Regions from separate parts of the Streptacidiphilus sp. MAP5-3 genome, predicted to be linked through region 1. Evidence: riboswitches for the same ligand, from Rfam matches in the RefSeq annotation. Region 1 holds a riboswitch; each other region holds the start of a gene.
What was found. Region 1 has a riboswitch for cyclic di-AMP ahead of ABH928_RS11060 (NlpC/P60 family protein). Riboswitches for the same ligand answer to the same signal wherever they lie in the genome.
Positions count from the first base shown of each region.

Region 2: it holds a riboswitch for cyclic di-AMP, as region 1 does, so the genes downstream of both, ABH928_RS05735 (transglycosylase family protein) here and ABH928_RS11060 (NlpC/P60 family protein) in region 1, are expected to answer to the same signal.
Region 3: it holds a riboswitch for cyclic di-AMP, as region 1 does, so the genes downstream of both, ABH928_RS21845 (transglycosylase family protein) here and ABH928_RS11060 (NlpC/P60 family protein) in region 1, are expected to answer to the same signal.

Region 1 is NZ_JBGCCL010000005.1:207,054-211,478, forward strand. Features, by position in the region: gene ABH928_RS11050 (hypothetical protein) at 1-1,010, opposite strand, end outside; gene ABH928_RS11055 (NlpC/P60 family protein) at 1,010-2,032, opposite strand; gene ABH928_RS11060 (NlpC/P60 family protein) at 2,417-3,481, opposite strand; cyclic di-AMP (ydaO/yuaA leader) riboswitch at 3,493-3,649, opposite strand; gene ABH928_RS11065 (NlpC/P60 family protein) at 4,007-4,425, opposite strand, start outside.
Region 2 is NZ_JBGCCL010000002.1:435,730-440,154, reverse strand. Features, by position in the region: gene ABH928_RS05735 (transglycosylase family protein) at 1-1,116, opposite strand, end outside; cyclic di-AMP (ydaO/yuaA leader) riboswitch at 1,119-1,312, opposite strand; gene ABH928_RS05730 (FadR/GntR family transcriptional regulator) at 1,621-2,331, shown strand; gene ABH928_RS05725 (asparaginase) at 2,318-3,304, shown strand; gene aspA (aspartate ammonia-lyase) at 3,391-4,425, shown strand, end outside.
Region 3 is NZ_JBGCCL010000014.1:167,644-172,068, forward strand. Features, by position in the region: gene ABH928_RS21835 ((4Fe-4S)-binding protein) at 1-363, shown strand, start outside; gene ABH928_RS21840 (GNAT family N-acetyltransferase) at 501-794, shown strand; gene ABH928_RS21845 (transglycosylase family protein) at 951-2,207, opposite strand; cyclic di-AMP (ydaO/yuaA leader) riboswitch at 2,213-2,367, opposite strand; gene ABH928_RS21850 (D-alanyl-D-alanine carboxypeptidase family protein) at 2,638-4,425, opposite strand, start outside.

The DNA of each region.
Region 1 (4,425 bases):
CCGAGTTCGACGGCGATCTGCTGCGGGGTACGGCCGGTGCCGAGGTAGCCGGTCCAGTCCGCGACGCCCTCGGAGAGCCAGCGCGGCGTCCAGGTGACGGTCTCCGCGCGGGTGGCGACGTGCGTGGTCTCGTGGGTGGTGACGACCCGTCGGCCCAGAGCGCTGAGACCGTCCCAGGCGACCGGGTTGAGCGTGATCCGCTCGGTCCGGCCGAGTTCGGACGCACCCAGCTCGCCGGTGGTGACGGCGGCGATGTCGGCGAAGGCCGCCGGATCGGCGTCGAGCAGCGCACCGAACTGGTCGCTCGCCAGCGGGGCCAGCACGACGGTGCGCTGTCCCCACCTGGTCCCCCAGACGGCGCTGACGGCCGGGACCGCGCGGTCGGCCTCCGCGCCGATCGCGGCCAGGGTGGCCGGGTCGCGCAGTCCGAGGACCAGGCTGTACCGGCCGCGGACCGCCCGGACCGGGCCGAGGTCCCAGATCAGCACGGTGCCGCCGGGGTGGTCCCCGCCCTCGGTGCCGTCGGATGCCAGCAGCCAACGGCCGTCGGGCTGCCGCTCGAAGGTCAGGTACTGGGTCGCGGTCTCCAACTGCGCGTCGAAGCCCGCCAGCCGGTAGCCGAGCTCGACCGCCACGGCCACCCGCTCCCCCGCCCCGAGGACCGGCGACAGCGGGAACGCGTCGAGCGCGGTGACCCGGTAGCGCCAGTCGCCCAGCGGCACCTCGGCCAGGTTGGCGACCAGCGTGTACTGACGCCGCCTCAGGTCGGTCGCCACCGAACCGCCGCTCGCGACGGGGACGACGGTGGCCGCCAGTGCGGCGGCGTCGCGGGCCAGGACGGCGGCGGCCCGGCGGGCCAGCGTCTGCTCGACCTCGACCGCCCGCTGCTCACGCCGGTCGTCGGCGGCGTCCGCCCACGCCGCCCAGGCCGTCGCGCCGCCAGCCGCCGCCACCAGGGCCGCGCCGCTGACCAGCACCCGTCGGCGGGTGAGTCCTTGACCGGCCGCCATCAAGGGCGGACCACCGCGGCGATCGGCATGTCGCGCATGTTCTCGTAGCGGACCCGGGCGCCGGGGTACGGGGCGTGGATGACCATGCCGCTACCCGCGTACATGCCGACGTGGTGCATGTCCCCGAAGTAGATCACCAGGTCTCCCGGACGGATCTCCGACACCGGCACGCGTCGCCCGGCGAAGGCCTGCTCCTGCGACGTACGCGGCAGCGACACCCCGCCGTGCCGCCAGGCCCAGTACATCAGACCGGAGCAGTCGAACGCGCCAGGACCCGTCGCGCCGTAGACGTACGGGCTGCCGATCGCGCTCCGGGCCGCCGCCAGCGCCGCCGCGGCGGCGGAGTCGGCCGGGCCCTGGTCCGGAGGCAGTACCGAATCGGCTGCCTGGGCGGCGAGCTGGGCCGAGGCGTCCTCGGCCTGCTGCAGCTGGTCGCGCTGAGCCGCCGTCAGCGAGCCGAGCAGCGCCTGGGCGGCGCCCAGCCGGCGCTGCGCCTCGGCCTTGGTGGTGGAGATGGTCCGCCGCACCTGCTCCAGCTCGCTGTACTGGGCCAGCACCTCGGCCTTGCCCTGCTCGATCTCGCGCTCGACACCGCTCAGCTGGACCAGCTCGTCGGCGGTACCGGCGTCCACCTCGTCGAGCGAGGCGGCGCGGCTGAGGTAGTCGGCCGGATGGGCGCTGAACAGCAGCTGCATCACCGGGTCCATGCTGCCGCTCTGGTACTGCTCGGTGGCCACCTCGCCCAGCCGCGCCGCGAGCGCGTTGGCGCTCGCCTGCTCCTCGGCCAGCGTCTGCTGCAGCAGCGAGGCGCGGTGCTGCAGTCGGGCCGCCCGCTCCTGGGCGCTGTCGGCCTGCTGCCCGACCGACTCGGACTGCGCGTAGAGGGCGTCGACTTGCTGCTGCACCTCGTCCGGGGTGAGACTGCCGCTCGCGCCGGCTGTGCCGGCCCCGCCGGGGACGGGGTCGGCGTGCGCGCCGCCGGGGGCCGTGAGCATCGCGGCGGTCGCCGCAGCGACGGTCACCGCGGCTCGCGACAGCACTGACGGTCCGACGCGTCTGCCTCGTCGATGGGACGCCACCTGCTCGCTCTCCGCTCTCCGCTTGTCGAGGACCATCAGGTCCAGGGTTCTCCCGGATGATCTCCGGGACGGAACCGAGCGCTGACGTTAGCGATTCGGACAGAAGCAGTCCAAGCTCCCAAGAGCTGAAAAATCACATCGAATGCCGCTCAGGTGAACGAGTCTGCTGGTCGCCCCGAGGTTCCGCACCTGCCCAGGACACCGACCCACCACGAAGGAGGACACTCCCGTACGGCCGTCCGAGTGAGGCGGGGTGAGCCGGGGTGAACGCGAACGGGCCCCGCTCCGGATCGGAGCGGGGCCCGTGGCACGCGACATGAGCCGCGATCAGATGTGACGCATCGCGTAGATGCTGCCGACCGTGTCGATCGACTCGTAGCGGACGTCCGCGCCCGTGTGCGGGGCGTGCAGGATCATCCCGTTGCCCGCGTACATGCCGACGTGCGAGTCGTCGTTGAAGAAGACGAGGTCACCCACCTGCAGGTCGGCCGTGGAGCTGACCGCCGTGCCGGCGTCGATCTGGTCGTAGGTGGTGCGGCCGATGGAGACGCCCGCCTGCGCGTAGGCCCACTGCATCAGGCCGGAGCAGTCGAAGGAGCTCGGGCCGGTCGCGCCCCAGACGTAGGGCGAGCCGATACGGGTCTGCGCCGCGGCGAAGGCGGCGGCCTCCACCGAGTTGCCCGCCGTGGACGAGCCGAGGTTGACCGAGCCGCCGGAGCTGCCGGAGTTGGCCTTGGCGGCGGCGGCCTCCGCGGCCTGGTTGGCGGCGGCCTGCGCACGGGCAACGGCGGCCTGCTGGGCCGCGGTCATCGAGTTCAGCAGCGCCTGGGTCTGCGCGATCTTCTGCTGGACCTGCGACTTCTGCGCGGACAACTGCTTGTTGGTGGCCTGGATCTGCTGGAGCGCCTGCTCGGCCTGGGCCTTCTGGCCGCCCAGGGCCTGCTCGGCGGTCTTGAGCGCCTGGATCTGGCTCGCCTGGCTGTCCGTGACCTGGCCCAGCGAGGAGGCCTTGGTGAGGTAGTCCGTCGGGCTCGAGGAGAGGAGCAGCTGGACGGTCGGGTCGACGGCGCCGTCCGCGTACTGCTGGTTCGCGATCTCGCCGACCGACTCGAGCTTGGTGTTGACGTCCGCCTGCTGACGGGCGATCTGCTGCTGCAGAGTGTTGACCTTGCCCTGCTGCTGCTGGAGCTCCGACTGGGCCTGGTCGTACTTCTGGATCGCGGTGTCGGACTCGACGTTGAGCTGCTGGAGCTGGGCCTGAAGCTGGCTGATGGTCGGCTTCGGCGCTGCCTGCGCCGTCTGGGCCGAGACCGCCACCGCGGTGGCGGCGGCTGCCGTGAGAACGGTTATGCGGGTACGACTGGGGGACTTGGGACGACGATGGGACGCCACGAAGGCGACACTCCTTCTTCCTACGTCCGCCTACCGGGTGAGCTGACGGGTTCGGACCAGGAAGTAGGCCCTACGACGCTTCATCGGTCCGGATTCACACCGGCCGACCGGGCGCCGATTCACCCCGAGGAAGGTGGGTCCCCGGCTCCGACTCGACGGCTTCCCCAGTTGGGCCGCCCTGGGTGCCGGATGGCCCTGCCGCGTCGTCGAACTCGACGGTAACCGCCGCTGTCGCCCGGGATGGGCGAACGCCTGCGCGGAGGTTCGGCCCATGACCCTAGTGACCGAACCGTGATCAGTTCAAATCCTTGTCAGAAAAAACACGAGTCACTTACGACGACTCGTCACCCAGGGGACACAACGTAGCCACGCCATGACCAACGGCCATGACATGGGGGCCAATTCGGTCATTCGCCCGCAGGATGAGGCGATTTCGTGCGCATGACCTGTGAGTGGATTCACAGATCCGTCGGCGCGCCACATTCCGGCGCGTCAGCTGACGCACCGGAACACTGACAGACGAGATCACATGCGGCGGATCGCGACAATCGAGCCGAAGTAGGACAACGGCTGCACCGAGACGTCGTAGCCGTACTCCGGCGCGTTGAGCAGCATGCCGTTTCCGGCGTACAGGCCGACGTGGCCGCCCTGCTCCAGGACGATGATGTCGCCGGGCTGTGCGTCGGCCAGGCTCGCCACCGGCGAACCCACCGACTCGTCGGAGTAGGAGGAGTGCGGCAGCGAGACGCCCGCCTGGCCGTACGCCCACATGACCAGGCCCGAGCAGTCGAAGCCGGACGGGGTCGAACCACCCCACAGGTAGGGGGTCTTGCCGATCCACTGCTCGGCCGCCAGCATCGCGGTGCGCGCCGTGGAGGAGATGCCGCTCAGGTCGATGGTGCCGTTCCAGTTGCTGGTGGAGCCACCGCTACCGTAACCGCCGC
Region 2 (4,425 bases), on a different contig from region 1:
CCAGGCCTGGTTCGGGCTGCCGTAGGTGGAGTCCATGTACTGCAGCGCCCAGCGCAGCTGGGTGGCCGCGTCGGTCTGCCAGTCGGCGCCGGCGGAGGCCATCTTGTCGCCCGGCAGGGACTGCGGCAGGCCGTACGCGCCGGAGGACGGGTTGGTGGCGGTGACGTTCCAGCCGCTCTCGTGGGAGATGATCTCGTCGAACGAGGCGAGCTGGTCGGCCGGGACGATCTGCGCGGCGATGGCCTGCGGGTCACCGCTCAGGTTCGCGTTGCTCGCGGGCTGCGCGGCGGAGCTGCTCTGGGCGCTGCTGCCGGCGGACGCGTCGCTGCCGGTCGTGCTCGTGCTGGTGCTCGTGGTCGTGCTCGACGACGAACCCGCGCCGGTGAGCTGCAGGTGCTCGCCCGGGAAGATCAGGTTCGGGCCCTGGGTGAGCGTGGCCTTGTTGAGCTGGTACAGCTCCTGCCAGCCGCCGGAGACGTGGTGCGACTCGGCGATCGTCGACAGCCAGTCACCCGAGACGACGGTGTACTCGGTGGCACCGGCAGTCGCACCGGAAGCGGGCGTGCTGGCAGGGCTCGTGCCGGCAGCAGCCGTGCTCGGCGCGGCGGAGCTGCCGCCGTCGGAGTCCTCCGAGCCCGCCTGGGCCTGGCCGCTGTCGCTGGAAGCGGTCGAGCTGTTCGAGGAGCTCCCGGAGCTCGACGAACCGGAGGTGCTGATCACCGGGGCGGGGCCGCCCTGGGTCAGACCGGCCTGCGGGCCGCAGACGGGCCAGGCGCCGGGGCCCTGGTCCGCGAGGACCTTCTCGGCGACGGCGATCTGCTGGTCCTTGCTGGCCTGGTCGGCGGAGGACGCGTACTGCTGACCCCCGTAGGCGTCCCAGGTGGACTGCGAGAACTGGAGGCCACCGAAGTAGCCGTTGCCGGTGTTGATCGACCAGTTGCCCGTGCTCTCGCACTGGGCGACGGCGTCCCAGGTGGAGGTCGAGGCGGCGAATGCGCTGGACGTCCCGACGAGCGGGAGGGCGATGCCGGCGCCGGCGACACCGGCGACGGTGGCCAGGCGACGGGCCTGGTTGGTGCGGGGACGGCGGTGACGGCCGTTTCCGGACAGGAGCATGGCAGGGTCCTCTACGACGCCTGCGAGGTGAGCTGTCGGATTCGGACCGTGGGCTAGCCCGGCCGTGCTGAGCACGGCTTCACCCCAAGCTGCGGACCTTCTGGAGCGCAGCGACTTACCTGGTTCCCCCGCCCCTGCCGGGCCGAATGTTCGCGCTGCCCGAGCCTCCGGCGGCAGGATTCGGCGTTCCGGAACATCGGGGTCCGCTATGCGCGGACAGGCGGCACGCTAGGCAGTGCGACACGGCGAGGGCAACCGCCGCGAGCCCTCTGTGAGCAGGGCCACATGCCCGCGCGACGGGCTCCAACCCGCCTTCGCCACCTGAAGGTTCATCAACTGCGGCGGACAGCACCGCTCCCTGCCTCGGCTCGGCACCGTGGGCCGCCGCCCCCGCGCAGGGTGGCAAATCCACGCTTGACAGCCCCATCCGCAACCTCCAGGATCACTCGGGTGAACCTGTCAGACAGCCAGACAGGTGGCGCAATGCCGCGTCGCGTCAGCGCGATGGAAGCGGTGTTCGGCCATCTTCGCCAGGCCATCGAGCGCGGCGACTACGCCATAGGCGACAAGCTCCCCTCCGAGGCGGAGCTGTGCCGCATGCTCGAGGTCAGCCGGCCGGTGCTGCGGGAGGCGCTCCGCGCCCTGCAGGCGATGGGCCTGACCGCCTCCCGGACCGGCAAGGGCACCTTCGTCATCGCCCACGCGGTCGAGGAGCCCACTTTCGGCGACTACGCGGCCGGCGATCTGGAGGAGGTGCGCCGGCACGTCGAGATCCCCGTAGCGGGCTACGCGGCGCTGCGCCGCACCCCCGAGGACCTGGACCGGCTGGCCCATCTGCTGGAGCGGATGGAGCGGGAGACGGACACCACCGCATGGGTCGCGATGGACAGCCTCTTCCATCTGACCGTGGCCGCAGCCGCCCAGAACCCGGCCTTCCGCCGGGTGATCGAGGAGATTCGTGACGCCCTGGCACGCCAGTCGTCGTTCCTCAACGAACTGGGCCCCGGACGCCGCGAGCAGTCCAACCGGGAGCACCGCGTGATCGTCGAGGCGCTGGTCGACGGCAACCAGGACGACGCCGTCGCCGCCATGGCCCACCACCTCGACTGCATCGACGCGACCCTCAGCAGCATCGTGCACCCCGGGCGCACCACACCCACCCACATCCCCATCCCACTCCCACCGAAGGCGGATCCGACGCGTGAACCTCGCTGACTCCCCCGCGATACGCGAACCCCGTCACTCCCCCGTCGCACACCTGGTGCGCGGCGGGGTGGTCGAGGGCGTCCACTACGGCTCGGTCGTCGTGCTGGACGCGGACGGCCAGGTCGCGTTCGAACTCGGCGACATCGAGGCCGCGTTCTATCCGCGCTCGGCGCTCAAGCCCATCCAGGCGGTCGCCATGGTGCGGGCCGGGCTGCCACTCGACGGTGAACTGCTCTCGCTGGCGGCGGCCAGCCACTCCGGCGAGGAGCGCCATCTCGACGGCGCCCGGCGGATCCTGGAGCTGGCCGGTCTCACCGAGAGCCACCTGCGCAACGCCGAGGACCTGCCCTACGGTCCGACCGTCCGGGACGCCTGGGTCAGTGCCGGACGCCTGCCGTCCCGGCTGGCGCAGAACTGCTCCGGCAAGCACGCGGCCATGCTCTACACCTGCACACTCAACGGCTGGTCCCTCGACGACTACCTCGATCCCGCGCATCCGCTCCAACAGGCCGTCGCGGCAGCAGTCGAGGACCTGACGGGGCAGCGCGTCGCGACGGTCACGGTGGACGGCTGCGGCGCGCCGCTGTTCGCGGTCTCGCTGCACGGCCTCGCCCGCGCCGCCGCCCGCATCACCACCGCCGCGCCCGGCACGCCCGAGGCACGCGTCGCGGACGCGATGCGCGAGCACGCCGAGATGGCCTCCGGCTCCGGCCGGGACGTCTCCGCGCTGATGCACGCCGTACCGGGACTGCTCGCCAAGGACGGCTTCGAGGGCGTCCAGGTGGGCGCGCTGCCGGACGGCCGGGCGATCGCCGTGAAGATCTCCGACGGCGCGAACCGGGCGCGCATCCCGGTCGCCGCCGCTGCGCTCGCCCGCGCGGGCGTCGACCCCGAGCTGCTCACCGCGTTCGCGGGCGAGACGCTGCTGGGCGGCGGGCACCCGGTCGGGCGCGTCCAACCGGTACCCGCGCTGACCGCCTGACCCTCAGCGCTCTCCCGCACCTGAGCCCTCGTCACCGTCCACTCCGAGGAAGAAGACCCGCACCCGCCATGACCGCAGTGACCGCCATGACCGCCGCAACCCGCAGCGAGCACGACCTCCTCGGAGACCGTGACATCTGCGCCGACGCCTACTGGGGCGTCCACACCCTGCGCGCCACGGAGAACTTCCCGATCACCGGCACGCCCATTTCGGCCTACCCCCACCTGATCGACGCCCTGGCCGCGGTCAAGGAGGCAGCCGCGCTCGCCAACGAGGAGCTCGGGCTGCTGGCGCCCGCCAAGGCTGCCGCGATCGTCGCCGCCTGCCGCGAGATCCGCACCGGCGCGCTGCACGACCAGTTCGTCGTGGACGTCATCCAGGGCGGCGCAGGCACCTCGACCAACATGAACGCCAACGAGGTCGTGGCCAACCGCGCGCTGGAGCTGCTGGGTCACGCCAAGGGCGAGTACCAGCACCTGCACCCCAACGAGGACGTCAACCTCAGCCAGTCCACCAACGACGTCTACCCCACCGCCGTCCGGATCGCGACCGTCTTCGCGGTGCGCGGCCTGCTGGAGGCGATGGCCCACCTCCAGGACGCCTTCGCCGGCAAGGCCGTCGAGTTCCGCGACGTGCTGAAGATGGGTCGCACCCAGCTCCAGGACGCCGTGCCGATGACGCTCGGTCAGGAGTTCTCGACCTTCGCGGTCATGCTCGACGAGGACCGCAGTCGACTGGCCGAGGCCGTCCAGCTGATCCACGAGATCAACCTCGGCGCGACCGCGATCGGCACCGGCCTCAACGCCCCGGCCGGATACGCCGAGGCCGCCCGCCGCCATCTCGCCGACGTGACCGGGCTGCCCCTGGTCACCGCCGCCAACCTGGTCGAGGCCACCCAGGACTGCGGCGCGTTCGTCCAGATGTCCGGCGTACTCAAGCGCATCGCCGTCAAGCTCTCCAAGAGCTGCAACGACCTGCGTCTGCTGTCCTCCGGCCCGCGCGCGGGCCTCGGCGAGATCAACCTGCCGCCGGTGCAGGCCGGTTCGAGCATCATGCCGGGCAAGGTCAACCCGGTCATCCCCGAGGTGGTCAACCAGGTCGCCTTCGAGGTGATCGGGAAC
Region 3 (4,425 bases), on a different contig from region 1:
TGTCGGCACTACGCCGAGTGCGTGCGCCGCGCCGGGGAGGTGTTCGACCCGGAGCGGCGGCCGTGGATCCAGCCCGCCAACGCCGACGCGGAGCGGGTCGCCGCCGCCGTGCGCGCGTGCCCGACGGGCGCACTGCACTACCTGCTGCCGGAGGGCCCCGCCGAGGAGCCCGAGCGTCCCACCGTGATCACGCCGGAGCCGGACGGCCCGCTGCTGGTCCGCGGCGATCTCCGGATCGAGGCGCCTGCCGGAGCGGCCGAACCCTCCCGCGAGGTACGCGCAGCGCTGTGCCGGTGCGGCGCGAGCGCCAACAAGCCGTTCTGCGACGGCTCGCACGAGCGGATCGGCTGGCACGAGGCCTGAGACACACGGCCACGTACGCGTGTCCGTTCCCGGGAAATCGGCCCGCGTGACGGAGACTGCAAGGGACGAACGGCTGCAAAGAGACAAGACGGCAAGCGGACAGCCACGGGCAGCAGCACCGTCAGGAGGCGGCGAGGATGAGCACGAGCGAGGCCGAGGTCACGGTCGCCGACGCGCCGGGGGCGCAGCGGTTCGAGGCCCGGATCGAGGGAGAGCTGGTCGGGTTCACCTCGTACGTCCGCAACGACGACCGGGTGATCTACCAGCACACCGTCGTCGGCCCCGCCTACGAGGGCCTGGGCATCGGCGGCCTGCTGGCCCGCACCGCCGTGGAGGACGGCCGCCGCCGGGGCATCAAGGTCCAGGTGACCTGCCCGTTCATCAAGGCCTGGCTGACACGACACCCGGAGTACCAGGACGACGCCGAGTGAACGGCGCATCCGGTACTCCGGGTGCATGAGGGAGAGGAATCCCGACGGGCTGCGTCTCACCTCCGGACGACAACCCGTCAACAGCGACGCGGCGGACCGGTCCGAGCCAGACAGGTCACCCGGACCGGCCCACCACGCCACACCTGGTGCGGTGTGTCAGGAGACGCGACCGGCGAAGCTCGGGGTGTAGTCGCTGATGGTGTCCCACTTGACGCCCGAGCTCGGGTTGGCAGCCTCGACGTAGCGGCCGCCACCGACGTAGATGGCGACGTGGTAGACGCCGGAGTCGCTGCCGTCGCTGGACCAGAAGAGCAGGTCACCCGGCTGCAGCGAGTTGAGGGAGACCGGCGTGGTGGCCGAGGCCTGGTCGGCGGAGGTGCGCGGCAGGCTGATCCCGGCCTGGGCGTAAGCGGCCTGGACCAGACCGGAGCAGTCCCACGCGTTCGGGCCGTTGCCGCCGTAGACGTAGGAGTCGCCCACGTGCGCCTCGGCGAAGGCGATCGCCGTCGCGGCCGCGCCGGAGCCGGCCTGCGTCGAGCTGCTCGACGAGGTCGCCGCACCGGTGGACGCCTGGGTGGAGCCGGAGGAGTTCGAGCTCGCGGACGCGTTCGAGGACGAGGACGAAGCGGCGGACGACGAGTCGTTGTCCGAGTCGCCGGCCGAGTCGTTCGAGGGCTGTGCCGCCCGGGCGGACGCGGCGCTGCCGCCCAGGACCAGCTGCTGACCCGGGAAGATCAGGTTCGGGCCGTGGGTGAGGGTCGCCTTGTTCAGCTGGTACAGACGCTCCCAGCCGCCGGAGACATCGTGCTTCTGCGCGATGGTGGAGAGCCAGTCGCCGGTCCGGACCGTGTAGTGCCCGGCGGAGGAGCCGCCGGTCGCCGGGGCGCTGGAGGCGCTGGACGCGGCGGAGCCGGACTCGGAGGAACTGCTGGTGCTGCCGGCGGCCGACGAGTCGCTCGCGGCGGTCGAACCGGAAGAGCCGGTCGAGTTGGAGCTGCTCGACGAGCCGGAGGTGCTGATCGCCGGGGCGGGGCCGCCCTGGGTCAGACCGGCCTGCGGGCCGCAGACGGGCCAGGCGCCGGGGCCCTGGTCCGCGAGGACCTTCTCGGCGACGGCGATCTGCTGGTCCTTGGTGGCCTGGTCGGCGGAGGACGCGTACTGCTGCCCGCCGTAGGCGTCCCAGGTGGACTGCGAGAACTGGAGGCCACCGTAGTAGCCGTTGCCGGTGTTGATCGACCAGTCACCGCTGCTCTCGCACTGGGCGACGGAGTCCCAGGTGGAGACGGTGGCGGCGTGGGCGCCGGTCGCGGTGACCAGCGGAAGGGCGAGGCCTGCGCCGGTCAGCCCGACGGTGGCGAGCAGGCGCTTGGAGGCACGGCGGGCGATCTTGGGCGCGCGGTGGCGACCAGTCATGGTGTGGGTCCTCTCCCACGCCTGCGAGGTGAGCTGTCGGGTTCGGGCCGGAGTCGCCCGGCCGTGCAGAGCACGGCTTCACCCCGAGCCGGGAGCGACACGCTCCCGGCGACTTACCTGGGTCCCCCGCTCCTGCCGTGGTGTGCGTCGGGTGACAGCTGACAACCCCGACGGCAGGACTCGGCGTTCCGGTGATGTCAGTTCCGCTTAAGTGCGAACGACGCCGACCGTAGGCAGATCGAAGTTCAAACCTCAAGCCGATCAAAGGCCGTTGAGAGGTCCGTCACATCGACCGTCATTGGTTCGCACTCCAACCCTGCGTAGATGTCCGAAATGTCGTCAAGATTGCACCCCCGGGCATGACAACGGGCCCGTCCGACGGACGGGCCCGTTTCAAGCGGGGAATCTGAGAGAGCGATCTGACAGTGCGTCAGCCCAGTCGGGTCAGCTTCGCGCCGGTGCCCGGAGTGCTGAGCGCCGACTGCAGCGCGACCGGGATCGTCTGCGCTCCGGCACCACTGCCCACGACCAGGTTGCCGACGGCCGTCCCGGCGGCTGCGCTGTGCGGGACGGACTGTCCGGCGAGCGGCTGCAGCGACGTGCTCACCGACAGGCCGCTCCAGCCGATGACGCTGACGTCCGCGGTGGCCACGACCGGGGTGTGTCCGCCGAGACCGTCGTCGACGTACCCGACGACGTCGCCCTTCTTGATCACGACGTGCGACTGCAGCGCGCTCTCGGCGCTGATGATCAGCTGCTGGCTCTTCTGCAGCACCTGGGCGAGGATGCCCTGCCCCGGCCCCGGCCCGATCGCGGGCTGGCTCAGCACCGCGCCCAGGATCAGCTGCTGCGCACCGCCGACGTTCTGCTCCGCCGCCCACACCAGGTTGCCGAGGGCCGCCGTGCTGGTGCCGGTCTTGATGCCGATGACGCCGTTGCTGCCGACCAGCGTGTTGGTGTTCGGCGTGATGCCGTTCTCCGCCGCGTTGAACGACGGGGTGCTGACGATCTCCTTGAAGACCGGCATCTGCATGGCCGCCTCGATCAGCTTGAGCTGGTCGTTGGCCGTGCTCTTGGTGGTCGCGTCGAGACCGCTGGGGTCGGTGTAGACGCTCTTGGTCATGCCCAGACCGGCCGCGGTGCTCTGCATCTTCTGCACGAAGGCGGCGTCACTGCCCGCGTCCCAACGGCCCAGCAGCCGGGCGACGTTGTTGGCGGAGGGGATCAGCAGCAGCTGGAGCGCCTGGTACTCGGTCAGCGGCTCGCCGACCGAGACCTTCATCACCGACTCACCCTGCGGCTTACCGGTGTTGTAGTCGTTCACCGCTGCCGCGTCCACCGGCACCATCGGCCCCTGGTCGCCGACCTTGAGCGGGTGGTCGTGCAGCACGATGTACGCGGTCATCACCTTGGTGACGCTGGCCAGCGGCACCTGGTTGTCGCTCCCGCTGTGCCCGAGCACGCCCAGCCCCGGTACGGCCACGGCGGCCTGACCGGCCGTCGGCCAGGTGAGGTTCGGCGTGCCGCCGGAGAAGGTGTAGCTCTGCTCGCCGGTGAACTGGAGCGTCGGCGTCGGGATCGGACGCAGCAACTGCACCGCGCCGAGCACGATCACGAGGACCAGCAGCAACGTGCCCCAGAGCCGGATCCGCCGCAGCGCGATCCGGGCCGGGGTCATCGGCCGACGGCTCAGCGTGGCCAGGATGTCCATCGCCTCGGCGGTGGTCTCCGGCGAGGGCATCACAGCGGTGGCGGTCCCCATGGCCCCGGCCCCGGCCGGAACGGGCTCGGGCGACGGTCCGCCCGTGCCGCCGGGCCCGCCCGCGCCGCCGCGCGGCGTCGGCGGGAGCGGCGGCGGGAAGACGGGCATGGCCCGCGTCTCGTCCTCGTCACCGGTGGGGCCGTCGTCGGCGGGCTTGTCACCGGCGGACTCGTCGGTGTCCTCGGCGGCGGGCTCCTCGGCGGCTTCGGGCTGCGCCTCGCCTTCGGCCTCCGCCTCCGGCTCTTCTTCCTCGGCGTCCTCCGCGTCCTCGGCTGCCTCAGCCTCGTCCGCAGGCTCGTCCTTGGCGCCGGCGCCGGCGTCGGGCTCAGCCTCAGCCTCGGGAGCTTCCTCCGCCTCCGGTGCTTCAGCCTCCGGCTCGTCCTCGCTCTCCGCTTCGGGCTTGTTCGACTCCTCCACGGATTCGGACTCAGCCTCGGGCTCCTTGGCAACCTCCGG